Regions from separate parts of the Rhizobium sp. CFBP 13644 genome, predicted to be linked through region 2. Evidence: riboswitches for the same ligand, from Rfam matches in the RefSeq annotation. Region 2 holds a riboswitch; each other region holds the start of a gene.
The links. A riboswitch is a leader RNA that binds a small molecule or an ion and turns the genes downstream of it on or off. The one in region 2 is predicted to bind cobalamin.

Region 1 (6,410 bases), on a different contig from region 2:
TCTCGGATGCTGCTGGCGGCGATGATTGCCTCGGAAAAAACGACTGATGAAATGCGCATTGCATTCAGCGATTTCGGAAAAGTGGCCAAATCGTGATTTTTTTGGGAACCTTTTAGTAGTGGATTGTGTTTTCGGCGCGGGAGACCACGCCGGGGGCATTTTATGGCAATTACATCCACTGCAGTCGTCCTGACTCTGATTGGTTTAGCAATTTTTGGCTTCGGCTCACAGCTCGCAATGCTGGGCGGCAGCCTCTATTACGCATTGGCTGGCATCGCATTCATTGTGACCGGCGCTCTGCTGTTTAAAAGAAACAAGCTTGCGCTTCACTTCTACGCGGCTTTCGTCATCGCCACCCTCTTATGGGCATTGTGGGAAGTTGGCTTTGACTGGTGGCAACTGGGCCCGCGCGGCGGCTTCATCATCGTCGTCGGTATGTGGCTTCTTATGCCATGGATCAGAAAGCCACTGGGCTTTACCAGCCCCACGGGCATCTCCTATGGCGCAAACGCTGTCCCACTTTTAACTGCCGTTCTGGTTTCAGTGGGTGCAGCAGCATTTGCGATGACGCAGGACCCGCATGACATGGAAGGCGCGCTGCCCACCGACGTGGTGACCGCGTCGCCTGAGTTCGGAAATCCGGTTCCCGATAATGAATGGCATCAATACGGCCGAACCTCGTATGGCCAACGCTATTCGCCGCTGGCGCAGATCAACACGCAGAATGTCGGCGATCTGAAGGAAGCCTGGCGCTACCAGACCGGCGACGTCAAATTGCCTGATGATGTCGGTGAGACAACATATCAGGTGACTCCCTTAAAAGTCGGCAATTCGCTTTACCTTTGCACACCGCATAACTGGGCCATCGCGATCGATGCGGCCACCGGCAAGGAAAAGTGGAAATATGATCCGAATGCAGGTTTGAACCCGGATCGCCAGCACCAGACATGCCGGGGTGTGACATATTACGCGGATCCGGCTGCACAGGCAGGTGCCGCCTGCGCACAGCGTGTCTATCTGCCGACATCGGATGCGCGTCTGATTGCGCTTGATGCTTTGACCGGGCTCGTGTGTGAAGGTTTTGCCGATAAGGGCACGCTGCAACTGGCCAACGGCATGAAGTACAATCCAGCAGGCTACTATTACTCAACATCCCCGCCTGTCGTCGTCGGCAACAAGATCATCATCGGTGGCGCGGTCAACGACAATTATTCAACGCAGTCGCAATCCGGCGTCATCAGGGCATTCGATGTTAACACCGGTGCGCTGATCTGGAACTGGGATTCGGGCAACCCGACCCAGACACAACCGCTTCAGGCTGGTCAAACCTATACGACCAACTCGCCCAACAGCTGGTCCATCTTCAGCGTCGATGAAGCGCTGGGTCTCGTCTATATTCCGCTGGGCAATCAGGTTCCAGACCAGCTCGGCATGGGCCGCAGCGAGAGCGTCGAAAAGTACTCGTCCTCCATCGTTGCGCTCGATATCAACACCGGACAGGATCGCTGGGTCCGCCAGACGGTGCACCACGACCTCTGGGATATGGATGTTCCCGCACAGCCCGTGTTGCTCGATATTACCAGACCGGATGGCCAGTCCGTTCCGGCTTTGGTCGGACCCACAAAACAGGGCGATATCTATGTGCTGGATCGACGAAATGGTGAGCCGCTGCTGGGCATAACGGAAGAGAAAGCACCAGGTGGTGCAATCCCTGAAGATTTCACGTCTCCAACGCAGCCGACATCCGCTTTGTCGTTCAAGCCAGAGCCGCTGGTTGAATCGAACATGTGGGGTGTCTCCATGTTCGACCAGCTGGCCTGCCGGATCAAATTCCATCAGTTGAACTATGAAGGCCGCTATACGCCGCCATCGCTTAACGGCTCGCTGATTTATCCCGGCAATTTCGGCACCTTCAACTGGGGTTCTGTTGCTGTCGATCCGGAGCGGCAGGTCATGTTTGGCATGCCGACATATCTCGCCTTCACGTCTCAGCTCGTGCCACGCGACCAGATTCCGCCCAAGGGCCAGGATGAAAAGGGTAGCGAGCAGGGTCTGAACAGAAATGATGGCGCGCCCTATGGTGTGTTGATGGGACCCTTCCTCGGACCGCTCGGCATTCCATGCCAGGCTCCGCCATGGGGATATGTTGCGGGTGCTGATCTGCGAACCGGTGACGTTGCCTACAAGCACAAGAACGGCACCGTCTATGACATGACGCCGCTTCCCCTGCCTTTCAAGGTTGGCGTTCCCGGCATTGGTGGACCCATGATTACCAAGGGTGGCGTTGCCTTCCTCGGTGCGGCGGTGGACAATTATCTGCGCGCCTATGATCTGACCACGGGCAAGCAGCTTTGGGAAGGTCGTCTTCCAGCCGGTGGACAGGCCACGCCGATGACCTATGCTATGGATGACGGAAAGCAGTATGTGGTGATGGTTGCAGGCGGCCATGGCTCCGTCGGCACAAAGCCCGGTGACTATGTCATCGCCTACACGCTGCCATAACAGCTACAAGATTGATAATTCGAGATGGAAGCCGGGAAGAGATTCCCGGCTTTTTCGTGCGATAGGATGAGCCGTGAAACATCGAAAATCAACGCTTGCAAGTCGATATGTAATAACATAACAATTATTCGACTTGACGGTATGTCGCGATTGCGTCTAACTGGTTGCGACGGTTCCAAGCGAGCAATCGTGAGGAATAATAGGGAATACGGTGAGGACCTACATCCGATGCCGTGGCTGCCCCCGCAACTGTGAGCGGATTGTCGAGCCCTATGACGCTTTTTTAAAAGTGTCATGCCACTGCAAAGCGATTTGCGGGAAGGTTGGGCGAAGGCGCAAATCCGTGAGCCAGGAGACCTGCCGTCATATGTTCAATCCAATTCGCGGGCGGGGATGCCCGGAACAGGAGACGTCGTGATTGCATCGAGCGCTAGCCTGCGCCTTATTCATCTGCCATGTCCCGGTTTCAGATCGTCCCAACGTCCCGTCTTTGCGGGCTGACAGTCTAAACATGTTCATACCCAGTTGCGCCTTGCGCAACTCATGACGATCGGGGACTATCGAAATGACATTACACTTCAGGCACGCCATGGGCGCTGCCATCTTCGCGGTTGCAAGCTCGTTTGCGGCGCTGCCTTCTGCCCATGCGGCGCAGACGTCCTATCCTTTGACACTCAAGAATTGCGGTCGGGATGTCACCTTCACGCATGCGCCTGAGCGCACCGTCGCCGTTGGACAGAGCACCACGGAAATTCTCTATCTGCTGGGCCTTTCAGATAAGGTTGTCGGCACGGCGGTTTGGGTCGGCCCTGTGATCAAGGGCTATGAAGAAGCCAATGCCAAGATCGACCGGCTTGCGGATAATGACCCGAGTTTCGAGAGCGTTCTGGCCAAGAAGCCAGACTTGGTAACGGTGCAATATCAATGGCATGTCGGCCCGGAAGGTGTGGTTGCCAAGCCTGAACAGTTTGAAGAACTGAAGATCCCGGTCTACACATCGCCCGCCGATTGCACCGGCAAGGACAATTCCGGTGGTGGCGATGGCGTGCGCCATTCCGTGTTCACCATGGACCTGATCTATCAGGAAGTGGCCGACCTCGCGCAAATCTTCAATGTTCAGGACAAGGGCGAAAAGCTGGTGGCCGAACTGAAGGCCCGCGAAGAGACCGCTCGCAAGAAGATCGTTTCCGCCAAAGGCCAGCTTTCCGCAGTCTTCTGGTTCTCCAGCGCAGAGCTTGCAATAGACCCTTACGTTGCAGGCAAAAACGGCGCACCCGGCTATATCATGTCGGCACTCGGCATCAAAAATGTCATAGAAAGCAATGAAGAGTGGCCGACGGTCGGTTGGGAAACCATCGCCAAGGCTAATCCCACAATCGTCGTGGCGGGCAAGATGGATCGCAGGCGCTTTCCGGCAGATGATGTCGCGCTCAAGCAGAAATTCCTGAAGGAAGATCCGGTTACGAGCCTGATGCCATCAGTCAAAGAGGGCCATATCGTCACCATGGACGCACAGGCGATGAACCCCACGATCCGCACCATCGATGGTATCGAAGTTCTGGCCGACGCTATCGTCCAGCTTGGGCTTTCCAACTAGGCCATGGGTGCCTGTTTCACAATAACCCGTGCCGTCTTGCTGGCGGCCGGGCTCCTGGGTCTGGCGCTCTGGCTCGGCGCAGCCATTGGCGAGACATCCATTTCCATGGATGTCGTTGCCAAGACGGTGGCAAACCGTGTGTTCGATGCCGGCTATCCGCTGGATGCGATCGATGAAGGCATCATCTGGAACTACCGCCTCAGTCGTGCTGTGGTTGCGGCCTGCTGCGGTGCAGCCCTTGCGTTGTCGGGCGTCGTGCTTCAGGCGCTGTTGCGCAATCCGCTGGCCGACCCCTATATTCTGGGCATTTCAGCCGGTGCATCGACGGGCGCGGTTGGCGTTGCCATTCTCGGCTTTGGCGCTGGCATGCTCACCATGCCGCTCGGCGCGTTCCTCGGTGCGCTCACAGCCTTTGCCCTCGTCAGCCTGCTGGCCTTGAGGGCTGGCAGCGGAAACAGCGCCATCATTCTGGCGGGTGTGGCGGGTTCGCAGCTTTTCAATGCCATCACCTCCTTTATCGTGACGAAGGCTGCCAATGCCGAACAGGCGCGGGGCATCATGTTCTGGCTGCTCGGCAATCTCTCCGGTGTGCGCTGGCCAGATGTGTGGCTGGCCTTGCCGGTCACGCTTATCGGCCTGTTGGTCTGCCTGTGGCATGCGCGTGCGCTGGATGCCTTTACCTTCGGCTCCGGCTCCGCTGCCTCGCTCGGCATACCGGTTCGGCGCGTCTACATCGTACTCACTGGCATCTGCGCGCTGATGACGGCCATCATGGTCAGTATTGTCGGCTCCATCGGCTTTATCGGTCTTGTCATTCCCCATGCAGCACGCATGATTGTCGGCGTCCGCCATGGGCGCCTGTTGCCCGCTGCGGCCCTGACCGGAGCCGTGTTCATGATTGCGGCAGACATCGTTTCGCGCACCATCATCGCCGGGCAGGTCTTGCCGATCGGCGTCATCACGGCGCTGTTCGGTGCCCCGGCCTTCGCGCTCATTCTCAGCCAGCGACGGAGATCGGTATGACCCTTTGCGCGCAGGATCTATGCTGGTCTGCCGGTGGTGTCGAGATTGTGAGGAACGTCAGTCTCGAGATCAGGCCGGGCGAGTTTCTGGGCATTGTCGGGCCCAACGGTTCCGGCAAGACGAGTCTCATGTCGCTTCTCTGCGGCCTTCGAAAGGCGAAATCCGGTCAAGTGACGCTGGACGGGAAGTCCATGGAAAGCCTGAACCGTCGCGATGTCGCACGATCTATCGCCCTTGTTGAGCAGCAGGCGGAGACGCAGGAGCGCATCAACGCCCGTCAGGCCGTCGAGCTTGGTCGCACGCCGCATAAAAGCGCCCTGTCGCCATGGTCGGCGCAGGATGATGCCATTGTGGATCAGGCATTGCGGGATGTGGATGCAAAGCATCTTTCAAAGCGCATGTGGCACACGCTATCGGGGGGCGAGCGGCAGCGGCTGCACATCGCCCGCGCCCTGGCCCAGAAGCCGGATATTCTGCTTCTGGACGAGCCGACCAATCATCTCGATATCGGTCACCAGATTGCGCTGTTACACCTCGTGCGCAAACAGCGGCTGACGGTGGCCGCAGCGCTGCATGACCTCAACCATGCGGCCATGTTTTGTGACCGGGTGGCGGTGATGAAGGCGGGTGAGCTTGTGGCGCTTGGCAAGCCATCGACGGTCTTCACGGCTAGCCTGATCGCGGATGTGTTTGGTGTCGAAGTCGATGTGGAAACGGGTGATGGCGACACGTGCCACATTCGCTATCGGGCTCCAAAGTAAGGGTGGCGCGGCATCTTTAGAAAGGCCTGTTGCCTTTCTTGTCCAATTCCCCCTGCCGCGCCTCTTGAATTGCAGCGACGGCCTCCCACATCTCCACCAACCCGCTGGTCCGGGCCCCTCTGGTGAAAGTCTCGGCGCTTTCACGATGTCGGACCTTTTCCGACATCATCGCCGAGTGTGCAGAGGTTACGCATGATTTCCGATATTGCCGCATGGCTCATCACGCTTTTTGTCCTGAACCCCATTCAGGCAGAGGTGCAGGACCGCCTTCAGGGCGCAAATGCCTCAGCCCAATCCCTTCAGCAGTCGCAGCAATGCGTGGCCGCGCAGGGGCCTAAGCTCCTTCAGCGCGCAGGCGAGGATCCATCATGGGCCATTGCAACGATTGTGGGCTACAGCTTCGGCTGGACGTCACCCGTGCAGTTGCTGGATGCTGATGATCCGAACTGCGCCGAGTTGACGCGGCTGCTCCAGTCCAGCGAGAGTGAAGAGGGCAATAGCTGAACTGCTAGTTTTTCAATGCTTGA
Region 2 (6,410 bases):
ATAGTCTCAGCAAGCGCGAGAAGTGCGCTGCGCTCGATCACCCTTCCATCCGGGTTGTTCGGATTGACCACGACAGCGTAATCGCACGCCGAGAGATCGGCAAAATCCGCGACTTCGGTGACCGGTAGACCAGCCATGCGGGCGGTTCTGGCGTGTTCGGCATAGGCGGGTGCCAGCACAGCAGCGCGTCTTGCGCCGCGATCCAGCGCGAGTCCGGCCAGAAGCGGCATCAGCATCTGCGTGCCCGGTGCGGCCACCAGATGCGCTGGCGAGGGTGCGCTGAAGGCTGTTGCAGCAACCTGTTTCAGTGTCTCCAAGGCATGGGGTTCCGGCAGCCGCGCAAAGGCGCTGGCGGGAATGGGGGAATGGGGGTAGGAGTGCGGATTGATCCCGGTGGAAAGATCGATCCACGGTTCGGGCGCCTGCGGAAAAAGCTGGCGCGCCCGTCCCAGATTGCCACCGTGGCGGATCGCCGGTTGCACTTTTTCTGGTAGCTTGTCGCCCATGTTTTTCGCTCTCGCTTTCCTGTCCCTGCTGATCGAACGCCTTGTCGGTTATCCCGACTGGCTGTTCAAACGCATCGGCCACCCCGTGACGTGGATTGGTTCGCTTATCGCGCTCCTCGACCTAAAATGGAACCGGGAGGGTGACACATTTTCGCGCCGCAAGCTGATGGGCGTTGCGGCGCTTATCGTGTTTCTCGGGCTGACGGTGCTGCTATCAGGGGCAATGCAGTCGCTTTTCCTCCAATTGCCGCTCGGGCTTCTGGTCGTGGCGATCCTCGGTGCATCGCTTCCGGCGCAAAAAAGTCTGGAGCAGCATGTCGAGGCGGTGGCTGTGGCGCTGGAGCGGGATGGGCTTGCGGGCGGTCGCAAGGCGGTGTCGATGATTGTCGGGCGCGATCCTGAAACGCTGGATGAGGCGGCGGTTTGCCGTGCTGCCATTGAGAGCCTTGCCGAGAATTTTTCCGATGGCGTCGTTGCGCCCTCGCTGTGGCTTGGGCTTCTGGGGCTTGGCGGCGGTGCGGGTTACAAGGCCATCAATACGGCTGACAGTATGATCGGCCATCGCTCGCCGCGCCATGAGGCATTCGGCTGGGCGTCTGCGCGGCTGGATGATCTGGTCAACCTGCCCGCCTCGCGGCTGACAGGGTTCCTGTTCGTCGGTGCTGCTTTTTTTGTGAAGGGGGCTTCGCCGCAACAGGCTTTCCGCGCAATTATCAGGGATGCGCATCACCACCGCTCGCCCAATGCCGGATGGCCTGAAGCCGCGATGGCGGGCGCGCTGGGCTTTGCGCTGGCCGGACCGCGCTCCTATGGCGGACAGATGATCGAGGCGCGGTTCATGGGCGAAGGCGGGCGGCGGGATCTGACCTCTGCCGATATTCGCAAAGCGTTGAAACTGGCGCGCATCGCGGATGCCATGCTGCTTGGCCTCTTCGGGGTTTTGGCCTTGGTTATCGCGCTATAGCGATCAGCGCATCGAGATCCAGATGGCGTTCCAGATGTTCCGCCAGCCGGTCGAGAACGGCATCCACCTGTTCCTCATAATCAAGCGTTGAGCTTTGCCCGCCGAGGCGCTCCAGCCATGCGCTGCGCTGGTCATCATCGGCAAACAGGCCATGGACATAGGTGCCCATGACACGGCCACTGGCAGAAATCGCGCCATCGGTATGGTTGCCGATGGTGGCGAAGGCGCGGGCGGTGTCTTTGCCTTCGCTGACGCCGACATGCATTTCATAGCCGGAGAAGGAAATGCCATCAAAGCTTTGGCCAGTGACGGAGACGAGGCGCTTGTCGTCGGTCAGGACGGTCTCGATATCCAGCAGGCCAAGTCCCTCAGCGGTATGAGGCGCGCCTTCGATGCCGTGCGGGTCGGCGACCGTCTTTCCCAGCATCTGGTAGCCGCCGCACAGGCCCAGAACATATCCGCCACGGCGCAGATGCGCCTTGATATCGATATCCAGGCCAGATTTTTTCAGCGTGGCCAGATCGGCAATGGTGGATTTGGAGCCGCAGAGCAGCACCAGCGCGCAATCGCCGGGAATGGCATCGCCCGGTCTGATGCGCAGAAGTTCAACGTCTGGCTCGGCCTCCAGCGGATCAAGGTCATCGAAGTTTGAAATATGCGGCAGGACCGGAACGGCAATGCGGATCTTTGCGCCGGGCTTGCGCTGTCCGGGTCCTGTCAGGCCTAGCGCATCTTCGGCGGGCAAGCGGCTGGCATCGGCAAAATGCGGCAGCAGGCCAATGGGCCGCCAACCGGTCTGATCTTCGATGATGCGCATGCCCTCATCAAACAGCGAGGGATCGCCGCGAAAACGGTTGACGATGAAACCCTCGATCATGGCCGCGTCTTGCGTATCCAGAACGGTCTGGGTGCCGACGATGCTGGCGATGACGCCACCGCGATCAATATCTCCGATGAGAATGACTGGCGCATTGGCGGCGCGTGCAAAGCCCATATTGGCGATGTCGTTGGCGCGCAGATTGACCTCGGACGCGCTGCCCGCACCCTCCACCAGCACAAGGTCGCATTTCGCCTTCAGGTGATCGAAACTATCCAGCACTCGGGCCATCAGGCCAGCCTTCATGTGCTGGTAATCGGCGGCCTTGGCGTTGCCGATGACTTTGCCCTGCACCACGACCTGAGCGCCGGTTTCGCTTTGCGGCTTCAACAGCACCGGGTTCATATGAACGGACAGGGCAACCCCTGCGGCGCGCGCCTGCAAAGCCTGCGCCCGGCCAATCTCGCCGCCATCATCGGTAACAGCGGCGTTGTTGGACATGTTCTGCGGCTTGAACGGCATGACTGAAAGACCGCGCTTTGTGAGGGCACGCGCCAGCCCCGCCACCATCAAGGATTTGCCAACATCCGAGCCTGTGCCCTGAAACATCAAAACGCGTGCCGCCATGTCTTAAAACTCGATGCCTGACTGGGCTTTCACGCCTGCCTTGAAGTGGTGCTTTACCAGCGTCATTTCCGTCACCATATCGGCAGCATCGATCAAGGGCTGCTTGGCGTTGCGGCCGGTGACCATGACGTGAAGGCCCGGGCGGCGATTGCTAAGTGTTTCCACCACCTCGTCCAGCGGCAGATAATCATAGCGCAGCGCGATGTTGAGCTCATCCAGCACCACGAGAGCGATGGTTTCATCGGCCATCATGACTTTCGCTTCTTCCCAGGCTTTTGTCGCGGCTGCGACGTCGCGCTTCAGATCCTGCGTGTCCCACGTGAAACCTTCGCCCATGGTGCGCCATTCCACGCGGTCACCAAACAGGGCAAGCGCCTGCTGCTCGCCGGTGGACCAAGCGCCCTTGATGAATTGCACGATGCCGACACGCCCGCCGGTGCCGAGCATGCGCAGCGCCAGACCGAAGGCTGCGGTGGATTTGCCCTTAGCAGGGCCGGTATTGACCATCAGCAGGCCTTTTTCGACCGTCTTCTCAGACACTTCGGCATCCTGCACGGCTTTGCGGTTGACCATCTTGGCGCGGTGACGCTCGGCTTCGCTTTCGCTGATATCGCGGTTCATGGCGTCTCATTCCTCTTGGCGCATGCGTGTCAAAGCGGCGACTATAGCCAAAACGGTTTCCACGGCAATGATGCCGCGGCATTGACACAAAAGCCGTGCAGGGCATAAGGGTTAACCACTGACGGTCTTTTTCCGGCAACGGGAAAAGCTAAGAGGGAACACGGTTCCGTTCGCAATGCGGACCAATCCGTGGCTGCCCCCGCAACTGTATGCGGTGAGCCTGCGCCATAAGCCACTGGACATTATGTTCGGGAAGGCGGTGTCGGGCGTCTCACGCCGCAAGCCAGGAGACCTGCCGTTTCAGAAAAATGCGTCTGCCGGGCGGGGTGCTCCGGTTAGCCGGTCATATCAAGCGAAACGTGCTTTGGCGCGTGGCGTCGATATCCGCACCCCTAGAGAATTTGCAGGCGCGGAAAGTTGACACCTTGGATCTGACATCGACCCCACCAGATAAGACCGCGAAAGCAGACGGAGCCGCAGGCGTCGTTGTTTTCGTCTGCCGCAGCTGCCGCGATGAGGTTGACCCGAATGCCGAGCCGCGCCCGGGTGCCACCCTTTCGCATGCTGCTGTTGAGCTGGGCCGTGCCGAGGGCGTCGATGTGCGCAGCGTCAATTGCCTTGCCAATTGCAAGCGCGGCCTGAGTGCGGCCATGCGCAGCGCCAATGGCTGGTCTTATATGTTCGGTTCCCTAACCCAAGACGACGCTGGCGACCTTCTGGTCGGTGCACGTCTTCTGGCCTCTGCGCCGGATGGCCTGATGCCGTGGCGCGGACGGCCTGACAGTTTGAAACGCGGCCTTGTGGCTCGCATTCCCCCTTTGCATTTTACCGAGGAGACACCATGACCACGCTAGACCGCGTTCCCTGCACCATCATCACCGGCTTTCTGGGCGCTGGCAAAACCACCTTGCTGCGTGGATTGCTGGAAAAACTGGATGGAAAGCGGCTGGCCATCATCGTCAACGAGTTCGGCGATGTCGGTATCGATGGCGAGATCCTCAAGGGTTGCGGCATTGAAAGCTGCCCGGAAGAAAACATCGTGGAGCTGGCCAATGGCTGCATTTGCTGCACGGTGGCGGATGATTTCCAGCCGGCTATCGAGCAGATTTTGAGCCGCGAGCCCCGCGTCGAGCATATTCTGATCGAAACATCGGGCCTTGCGCTGCCAAAGCCTCTGGTGCAGGCTTTCCAGTGGCCAGCCATCAAAAGCCGCGTGACGGTGGATGCCGTTGTGGCTGTTGCCGATGGTGCAGCCCTTGCCGAAGGCATGGTTTCGCATGATCTGGAAGCGCTAGCCGCCCAGCGCCAGAATGACGAGGCGCTTGATCATGACGACCCGGTCGAAGAAGTCTTCGAAGACCAGATTGCCTGCGCCGATCTCATCGTGCTGACCAAGGGTGACCTGCTGGATGCCGAGGGTCTGGAGCGCGCCAAGGCGCATATCAATGCCCATCTGCCGAAGGCCTCGAAGATCATCGTCGCATCCAATGGCGTGATCGACCCGGCTGTGCTGATTGGCCTGGGACTGGCCGTTGAAGAGGATATCGACAACCGCCACACGCACCACGATGACGAGGAAGACCACGACCACGACGAGTTCGACAGCTTTGTCGTAGAACTGGATGCCGTGACGGATGCGGACGCGCTGGCCGCAAGGATTGCTGAAACGGCTGCCTCTGAAAACGTGCTGCGGATCAAGGGCTTTGTCGAGGTTTCGTCAAAGCCGATGCGTTTGCAGGTTCAGGCCGTGGGTTCGCGGGTCAACCACTATTTCGACCGTCCCTGGGGTGCGGGTGAAGAGCGTCGCAGCCGTCTGGTCGTGATCGGTGAGAAGGGTCTCGACCGCGCGAAGATCGAGCGGATGCTGGCAGCCTGATCCATGCACATTCTCGCCACCACATCCTCGTCTCTGGACGACCTGATCGAGCCGGTTGATCTCAACCAGCCGAGGGCGGATGTGGTGGTGATGTCCTTTTCGGCGAGCGATCTGGCCGGGCTGGAGCGTGGATGGGCTGTTGATGGCGACAGCGTCTCGATGGTCAGCGCCAACCTGTCCGAGCTTCGCCACCCCATGTCCGTCGACCTGTGGATGGAGAAGACGGCAGAACACGCCAAGCTGATCCTTATCCGGATTCTCGGCGGTGCGGATCGCTGGCGCTATGGCGTGGATCAGCTTTCCAGAATGGCACGGCAACGGGGCATAAAGCTGGTGCTTCTGCCCGGTGAATGCAGCGAGCGTGACGAGAAGCTTGAGGCTGCTTCCACTGTTGATCTTGAGACGCTGAAAGCCATCCTCGCCTTTTTCCGCGCAGGCGGGGCTGACAACATGGCGCGTGTTGCGGCGGGGCTTTCAGCCTTTGCAAAGGGAGATGCCTGGCCTGATATGGTGGCGGAACCGCTGCCCAAATCCGGTTTTTATCGCCCGGGCGAAGGCCTTGTGACGCTTGAAGAGGCGCTTTCCGGCTTCCCTGATAATGCCCCTCTGCTGCCCATCCTGTTTTATCGTTCCATGCTGCTGGCCGCCGATGTCGCGCCTATTGATGCGCTGTTTGAGGCGTTGCGCGAACGCGGCTTTGCGCCGCTACCGATCTTCGTCAGCGGGTTGAAGGATCACGATGCCATTCATTTTCTGGAACAGACGCTTCGGGATTTGAAACCTGATGCCATCATTGCCGCCACGGCCTTTGCCAGCCAGACGGATGAAAACGGCACGGCCTTGTTCGCGCGGCTGGGTGTTGCTGCATTTCAGGTCATCATGGCCACCACGCGGCGTGATGGCTGGGTGGACAATCTGCGTGGGCTCAACCCATCCGACCTTGCCATGCATGTGGTGCTGCCGGAACTGGACGGGCGGATGCTAGCCGGGGTCATCTCG
Region 3 (6,410 bases), on a different contig from region 2:
CATCGCTGGAACTCAAGGCCTCATGTCGCTTGGCACTGCCTTGAAGGATACCGGCACGAAGGAAGAAGCTGCACGCGAGGCAATGGACCTGCGTGTAGACATTATCGCAATCAGCCGCATGACCTACCAGCTGGTTCTGGCGCCCGAGAAATCCGCAGACTTTGCAGCGGAAACCGAAAAGCGCGCCAAGGAAATGCTGGAGCGCCTTCCCAAAATCGCGACGGCTGCGGATGCAACCGAAAAGAAGCAGCTTGCCGATATCGGCACAGCGCTCAATGCCTATTTTGATAAAATCCGGGCGCTGGTGAAATTGACTGCCACCCCATCCATTACGACCGATGCGCTCAAGGCGGGTCTTGCTGACAGCCTTGAAGGCCAGAAGGCCGTGACCGCCGCTGTGAAGATTTACAGCACCTATTCCGGCGAAGAGCTGAAAGCATCGCGTGCGAATGCGCTTTCCGTTTCCAGCGTAACGATGATCGTTCTGGTAACGACCGCCGTGATCTCGATTATCGGCGGCGTGATGGCCGGACTGTTTGTTGGCGGGCGCGGCATCTCGCGTCCCGTGCGCCTGCTCACCGAGCGGATGAGCCGTCTTGCAAAGGGCGATCTGCACGATCCGATCGGTGGTGTGGACCGTCAGGACGAAATTGGTGAAATGGCCCGTGCGCTTGAAGTGTTCAGAGCCAACGAAATGCAGATGCGTGAGATGGAAGCTCAGGAAGCCGCCCTCACCGCACAGAGCAAAGACTTGCAGTCCTCGATCAGCGGCATCGTAGCTGCGGCTGCGGCTGGCGACTTCTCCAAGCGTATTGCCAAGACGTATGAAGACGCGGACCTGCAGACCTTCGCAGAAAGCGTCAATGAACTGGTCATCAATGTCGATCTGGGTGTTACAGAAGTTCGCCGCGTTATTGCTGCCCTATCTGAAGCCGACCTGACGCAGGAAATGAATGGCAGCTATCAGGGTGCCTTTGCTGAACTGCAAACCAACGTCAACCAGACGCTGGCAACCTTGCGCGCCACGATGCAGACCATCCGCCATGCTGCGGGCACCATCACCGACAATTCCGGCGAATTGTCCTCTTCGGCCAACCAGCTGGCACGACGCACCGAACAGCAGGCCGCAGCCCTCGAAGAAACCGCAGCAGCCCTGGAAGAAATCACAACCACCGTCAAGACATCGACTGCGCGTGCCAATGAAGCGACGCAGATGGTGCGCGACACCAAGAGCAGCGCTGGCAAATCCGGCAACATCGTTCGCAACGCAATCGATGCAATGGGCCGGATCGAACAATCCTCGCAGAAAATCGGTCAGATCATCTCTGTCATCGACGAGATCGCCTTCCAGACCAACCTACTTGCCCTGAACGCCGGTGTTGAAGCTGCGCGTGCCGGTGAAGCGGGTCGTGGCTTTGCTGTGGTTGCACAGGAAGTTCGCGAACTGGCCCAACGCTCGGCAAATGCTGCCCGCGAAATCAAGGGCCTCATCACCACCTCGGCAGATGAAGTCAAGGGTGGGGTATCGCTGGTTCTGTCGACCGGAGAAGCGCTGAAAGAGATCGAAGAACTCGTCAACCGCGTCGATGACCATGTCACGACCATTGCACGGGCCGCTGCGGAGCAATCCATGGCGCTCGGAGAGATCAACAGCTCGGTCAACCATATGGACCAGATGACGCAGCAGAACGCCGCAATGGTGGAAGAAACCACCGCCGCCAGCCAGATTCTGGCCGACGAAGCGCGCCAGTTGCATGCCCAGCTTGAGCGTTTCCGGTTGGAAAGCAACGGTCAGTCAGGCCAGCGCTACCGCGCAGCAGCCTGAACAGGACAACATTGAATCTAAAGAAAGCGCGGCATCTGATGCCGCGTTTTTTGTTGCGCAAAGCTTAAGCCATTTCCCTCAAGAGGTCTCGCGGCCACCCCCCTGCCAGTTTCAGCCTTTTTGCTCAAAAGCTTTTCCGATAGCATAGCAAACATCGATGATTGCAGGAGATGACTATGCCCCGTATTGCCTTGGCACTGACCGAGGAATTTGCTGATTGGGAGCCCGCTATTCTGACGGCAATGGCGCGCGGTTATTTGGGCGTCGATATCTTCACCGCATCCCCCGATGGTGCGCCCCTCACCTCCATGGGTGGGCTGAAGATCGTCCCGGATACGACTTATGACGCACTGGACCCGGAGACTGTTCACGCGCTGGTCATTCCCGGCGGCTTGATCTGGGAACGGAAAATGGCACCGGATTTTACCGATCTCGTCCACCGCTTTCGCGCGCAGCACCGTTTGGTGGCTGGCATTTGCGCAGCAGCGAGTGCGCTGGCCGGAACGGGCGTGTTGAACCACGTGGCACACACCGGAAATTCCGTGGCATCACACTCCACCTACATCACCTATGAGGGTGCCGAACACTACCGCGAGCAGCCCCAGGCCGTCAGCGACCAAGGCATCATCACGGCACCTGGAACCGCACCTGTGAGTTTCGCGAGCGAAATATTGAAAGCGCTCGATCTCTGGGGGCCGGAGGCGGAGGCCGAGATGGCCGGGTTTGCGGCGGAGCATCTCTAACGGCGGTCAAGCACACGACACGCACGCGCAGTCCCCTCAATCGGATTTTCTGTCATCGCGCGCCTGACGTCTCTGCTGTTGATGTGCAGGCTGCGATCGGCGGGAAGTTTCAGGCTGCTGATCTTGGCTGAGGCGGCCTTGAGAAAGGCCTCCCGGTTCTCAGCAAAGAACTGAAGACACGCGGCCTTTTGCGGCTCTTTGCCCAGCAAAGCCTTGAAGGCCAGCCGGTGCATGGCGCAGGGCGCGCCATGGCCGGGAACGGAAAAACGCAAGGCATCGAGCCCGTCGCTCCATTCACTTGCGGTTTCCATATTATCTCGCAACGTCGACACGTTTGAGAAGATGGCCGCTCAAGGTTCCCAAGATGATCCAGAACACGAAGCTGGTCACGGTTGCCAGAACGACGAAACGGCGCTCCAGCGGCAGAGGTGCCAGCGCGTGTTCACCCGCTGGCGGCAAGGGCGCGCCGATGATGTGGGGAGCGGCCATCAACACCAGAGCCAGAATGACCGCCCATGCTTCCGCCCGTTTGAAGGCAAGTAGCGCCAGACCGCCCGCCGTGGCAGCAACGGTTGCCACCCACCACATCTGACGCGCACCAAGCTCTGCGGCGGGGCTGCCGGGCAGTTCCGGCGGCAGGCCGATGGCCGGGGCCAGCATGACGGCGGCAAAACCGGCAAGGCCCCAGAGCAGCCCTTCCCGCCAGCCGCCTGCGGAATTGCGCAAGGAAATCAGAGCCGTGAGCACCAGCGCATAGCCGATGGCAGTCAGCACATTGGCGGCGATGGTGTACGCATTGCGCTCGAAGCCATCGGCGGGCGCCCACGCTTCTGGATCGTGGTGATGATCTGCGGGTGCGCCCGCCTCATGGGTGTGCGCATGCGCAACCTCTGCGCCGCGGCTTTCGAAGGTTTCGGCCTGAAGGATGAGCGGCGTGGTGCCGATGGCCTGCATGGCGCTGACGGCCAAACCGGCAATCAAGCCCACCAGAACGGCGGTGAAAACGATATTACGGAAAAATGGCATGATCTTCCTCCCCTCAATGGCAAGGGAAGGCGTTGGCGTGGCGCGTATCATGCGCGGCATTGTGCACGGCTTCTACCTGCGAGAAGCCGACAAAGCCCACGATAAACAGGCCGAGCAAGGCTGCTGTCAGCGATTGCGCAAGTCTTGAGGTTGAGGACGAGACGGCGCTTGCCGCCGTATTCTGGTGGATAGACATGGTGACCCTTTCACGTGCGGGTGGGCGTCATTCTGATCAAAAGACCCACGACCGCATTCAACATTCACCACGGGGAAAAGAGACACAGGGTCTTGAAGGCGGGAATATCCCGACCTGAAAACCGTGCTGTTCCGGACACCCCGCCGGCATTGACGACACTTCCGTGATGGCAGGTATCCTGGCTTGCGGGTCACAACCTTGAAAACACCTTCCCGGTCCTTTGTTTCGCATCGTGCTTTACGAAATCCCGGAGAATTTCGTGCCGATGGGCCAGACCAGTGGCAATACGTTTTCAGGCTCTCCGCTCACAGTTGCGGGGGCAGCCACGAATCAAAGCTTGAGGCTCCTATCGTGTTCCCTTTTCACTTTCCGGGCGAACCGGAAAGACCATCACACAACCGTTATCCTGCGGACGGGTTGAGGAGTCAATGGCTTCTCAGGGAGAAGGAAGTGCCTTGAGATAGGCCGCAATGGCCTGGCGGTCTTCGGCAGGAAGACGGGCCATATTCTGCTGGACTTTGACCATGGATCCACCGGCACTATCGAAGTCCGGCGTGAAGCCGGTTTCCAGATAATTGGCGATATCCGCTTCACTCCATGAGCCGATGGTCTGCGATTCCGGGCGAATATCGGGAATGCGCCCCTCGCCTTCCGGGTTCGGTCCACCGGCAAGCCACTGGCCCTTCATGAAGCCGCCCAGCGCATCTCGCGGGGTATGGCACTCGCCGCAATGGCCGGGGCCTTCCACCAGATATTGGCCGCGAACGACCTGCGCATTCGCATTGGCAATCTCGACGCGCGGTTCGCCCTTATCGAAATACAGGAACTTCCAGCCGCCAAGAACAAGCCGGATGTTGAAGGGAAATGGCAGATCGTGGCCGGGCGCATCATTGGTGCTGGCGGGCAAGGTTTTCAGATAGGCGAAGAGGTCGTTGATATCCTGCGGGGTCATCCGCGCATGGGAATTATAGGGAAAGGACGGATAGAGGTGCTCGCCATCCTTGCCCACGCCCCGCGTCATGGCATCGCCAAACTGTGCGAGCGACCATGCGCCGATGCCGTGCTGCGGATCCGGCGAAATATTGGGCATGTGGAACGTGCCGAACGGGCTTGGCAGCGCCTGCCCACCGGCAAGCGTCTTCAGCGCATCGCCCGTCGCATCCGGGGCGGCGTGACAGCTTGCGCAGCCGCCTGCCCAGAACAATGTCTCGCCATTGGTAAGATTGGGTTCGCCAAGGTTGGCCCAATGGCTGGGTGCCTGGCGCTCAGGCGCGGTGACGCCCATGAAAATTCCGAACCCGACGGCCCCGGCAACAACAGCACCGCCCGCCAGCTTTGCCCAAATGGACGCCATCGCCGTTTCCGCTTCTTAAATGGATATCATGAAAAAGGCCCGCCGAAGACCGGCGGACCGATGGGCTGATTACTTCTTGACGCGGTAAGCCTGATGGCAGCTGCTGCAATCGGCACCCAGCGTCTTCAAGGCGGCGCCGACGCTGGCCTGATCTGCTGGCAACTGTGCCAGAACCATGTCTGCATCCGAGCTCAGCTTATCGGACTTCGCTTTGAAGTCTGCGAAGTTCTGCCAGATGGCAGGGGAAGCAGAGCCACCTTCAGAACCTGCGGGGAACTGATCCGGGAAAGCCTTGGCATTGGCGCTGATGGTGGTGACAGCGGTTTTGACTGTTTCCGCATCATAGGGCTTTTCGCCCTTGGCGATGGCACCCAGCGCTCCCATGGCACCGCCGATACCCTTCATCAAGCCTTCGCGCTTTTCAACCTCGCCGGCTGCGGAAACCGCACCGGCGCAAAGACAGCCTATCATAATGGATGCGGCAATCGTTCTAAGCTTCATCATGTCTCTCCTGGGTCCGCGCACCGGCGGGTGAATGCTTGCGTGTCATCACGTAATCCCTGCGGCAAAACAGCGCGACGCACAAAGGCGAAGATGCCTGTTCCACATGGCAAAAAGAAGTCACATTGCAGTGATTTTTTTGAAGCATTATCAGGCGCATATCACCCGGAAGCAAGGGCTTCCCACAGGGTGAAACCAGCGACCACAACCAGCAGCAAGCCCGCAGCGCGACCGATGAAAATAGTGATATGCGGCGAAGACACCAGTAAATCCCGGCTTTTGCCTGCCGTCAGCGCCAGGGTGCCATAGACGGCAAGCTGCGTGCCCGCCGTCATCAGCCCCATGATGATGCCCTGTATCCAGACGGGACCGTACATCGGCTTCAAAAATTGCGGGTAGACCGCCATCATGAAAAGATAGGCCTTGGGGTTGGAGAGGCATGTAACGATGCCACGGCGGAATGCGCGGCGGGCAGAGGCGCTGGCGCTCACCTCATCCCCCTCCACCACGATGGAGCTGCGCATGAGGCCGATGCCGACCCAGATCATATAGGCCGCACCAAAAATCATCAGCGGCGTGAACAGAACCGGCATAAGGCTGGCCAGAAGCCCGACGCCAACAGCGCCATAAAGCGAATGCACCACGCCTCCCGCCATGATGCCCGATGTGGCGGCAAGTCCCGCCTTGCGACCGCCCGTCATAGAGCTTGCCAGAACCAGCAGCATATCGATGCCGGGCAAGATGATGATGCCGAACAGAAGCGAG

Region 1: linked by a shared signal. The riboswitch ahead of IFT53_RS22225 (ABC transporter substrate-binding protein) and the one ahead of IFT53_RS12930 (DUF1636 family protein) in region 2 are both predicted to bind cobalamin.
Region 3: linked by a shared signal. The riboswitch ahead of IFT53_RS01350 (CbtB domain-containing protein) and the one ahead of IFT53_RS12930 (DUF1636 family protein) in region 2 are both predicted to bind cobalamin.

What each region holds. Positions count from the first base shown of each region.
Region 1 covers NZ_JACYVF010000013.1:60,082-66,491, reverse strand. Annotated here, with positions in the region: gene IFT53_RS22235 (asparaginase) at 1-96, shown strand, start outside; gene IFT53_RS22230 (glucose/quinate/shikimate family membrane-bound PQQ-dependent dehydrogenase) at 163-2,502, shown strand; cobalamin riboswitch at 2,656-2,881, shown strand; gene IFT53_RS22225 (ABC transporter substrate-binding protein) at 3,092-4,099, shown strand; gene IFT53_RS22220 (FecCD family ABC transporter permease) at 4,103-5,122, shown strand; gene IFT53_RS22215 (ABC transporter ATP-binding protein) at 5,119-5,883, shown strand; gene IFT53_RS22210 (hypothetical protein) at 6,076-6,387, shown strand.
Region 2 covers NZ_JACYVF010000004.1:84,555-90,964, forward strand. Annotated here, with positions in the region: gene cobD (threonine-phosphate decarboxylase CobD) at 1-506, opposite strand, end outside; gene cbiB (adenosylcobinamide-phosphate synthase CbiB) at 505-1,470, shown strand; gene IFT53_RS12920 (cobyric acid synthase) at 1,457-2,914, opposite strand; gene cobO (cob(I)yrinic acid a,c-diamide adenosyltransferase) at 2,918-3,535, opposite strand; cobalamin riboswitch at 3,641-3,849, shown strand; gene IFT53_RS12930 (DUF1636 family protein) at 3,961-4,380, shown strand; gene cobW (cobalamin biosynthesis protein CobW) at 4,377-5,411, shown strand; gene cobN (cobaltochelatase subunit CobN) at 5,415-6,410, shown strand, end outside.
Region 3 covers NZ_JACYVF010000001.1:270,719-277,128, forward strand. Annotated here, with positions in the region: gene IFT53_RS01330 (methyl-accepting chemotaxis protein) at 1-1,825, shown strand, start outside; gene IFT53_RS01335 (type 1 glutamine amidotransferase family protein) at 2,002-2,568, shown strand; gene IFT53_RS01340 (hypothetical protein) at 2,565-2,879, opposite strand; gene IFT53_RS01345 (CbtA family protein) at 2,881-3,594, opposite strand; gene IFT53_RS01350 (CbtB domain-containing protein) at 3,608-3,790, opposite strand; cobalamin riboswitch at 3,942-4,197, opposite strand; gene IFT53_RS01355 (cytochrome c) at 4,227-5,144, opposite strand; gene IFT53_RS01360 (c-type cytochrome) at 5,214-5,645, opposite strand; gene IFT53_RS01365 (LysE family translocator) at 5,807-6,410, opposite strand, start outside.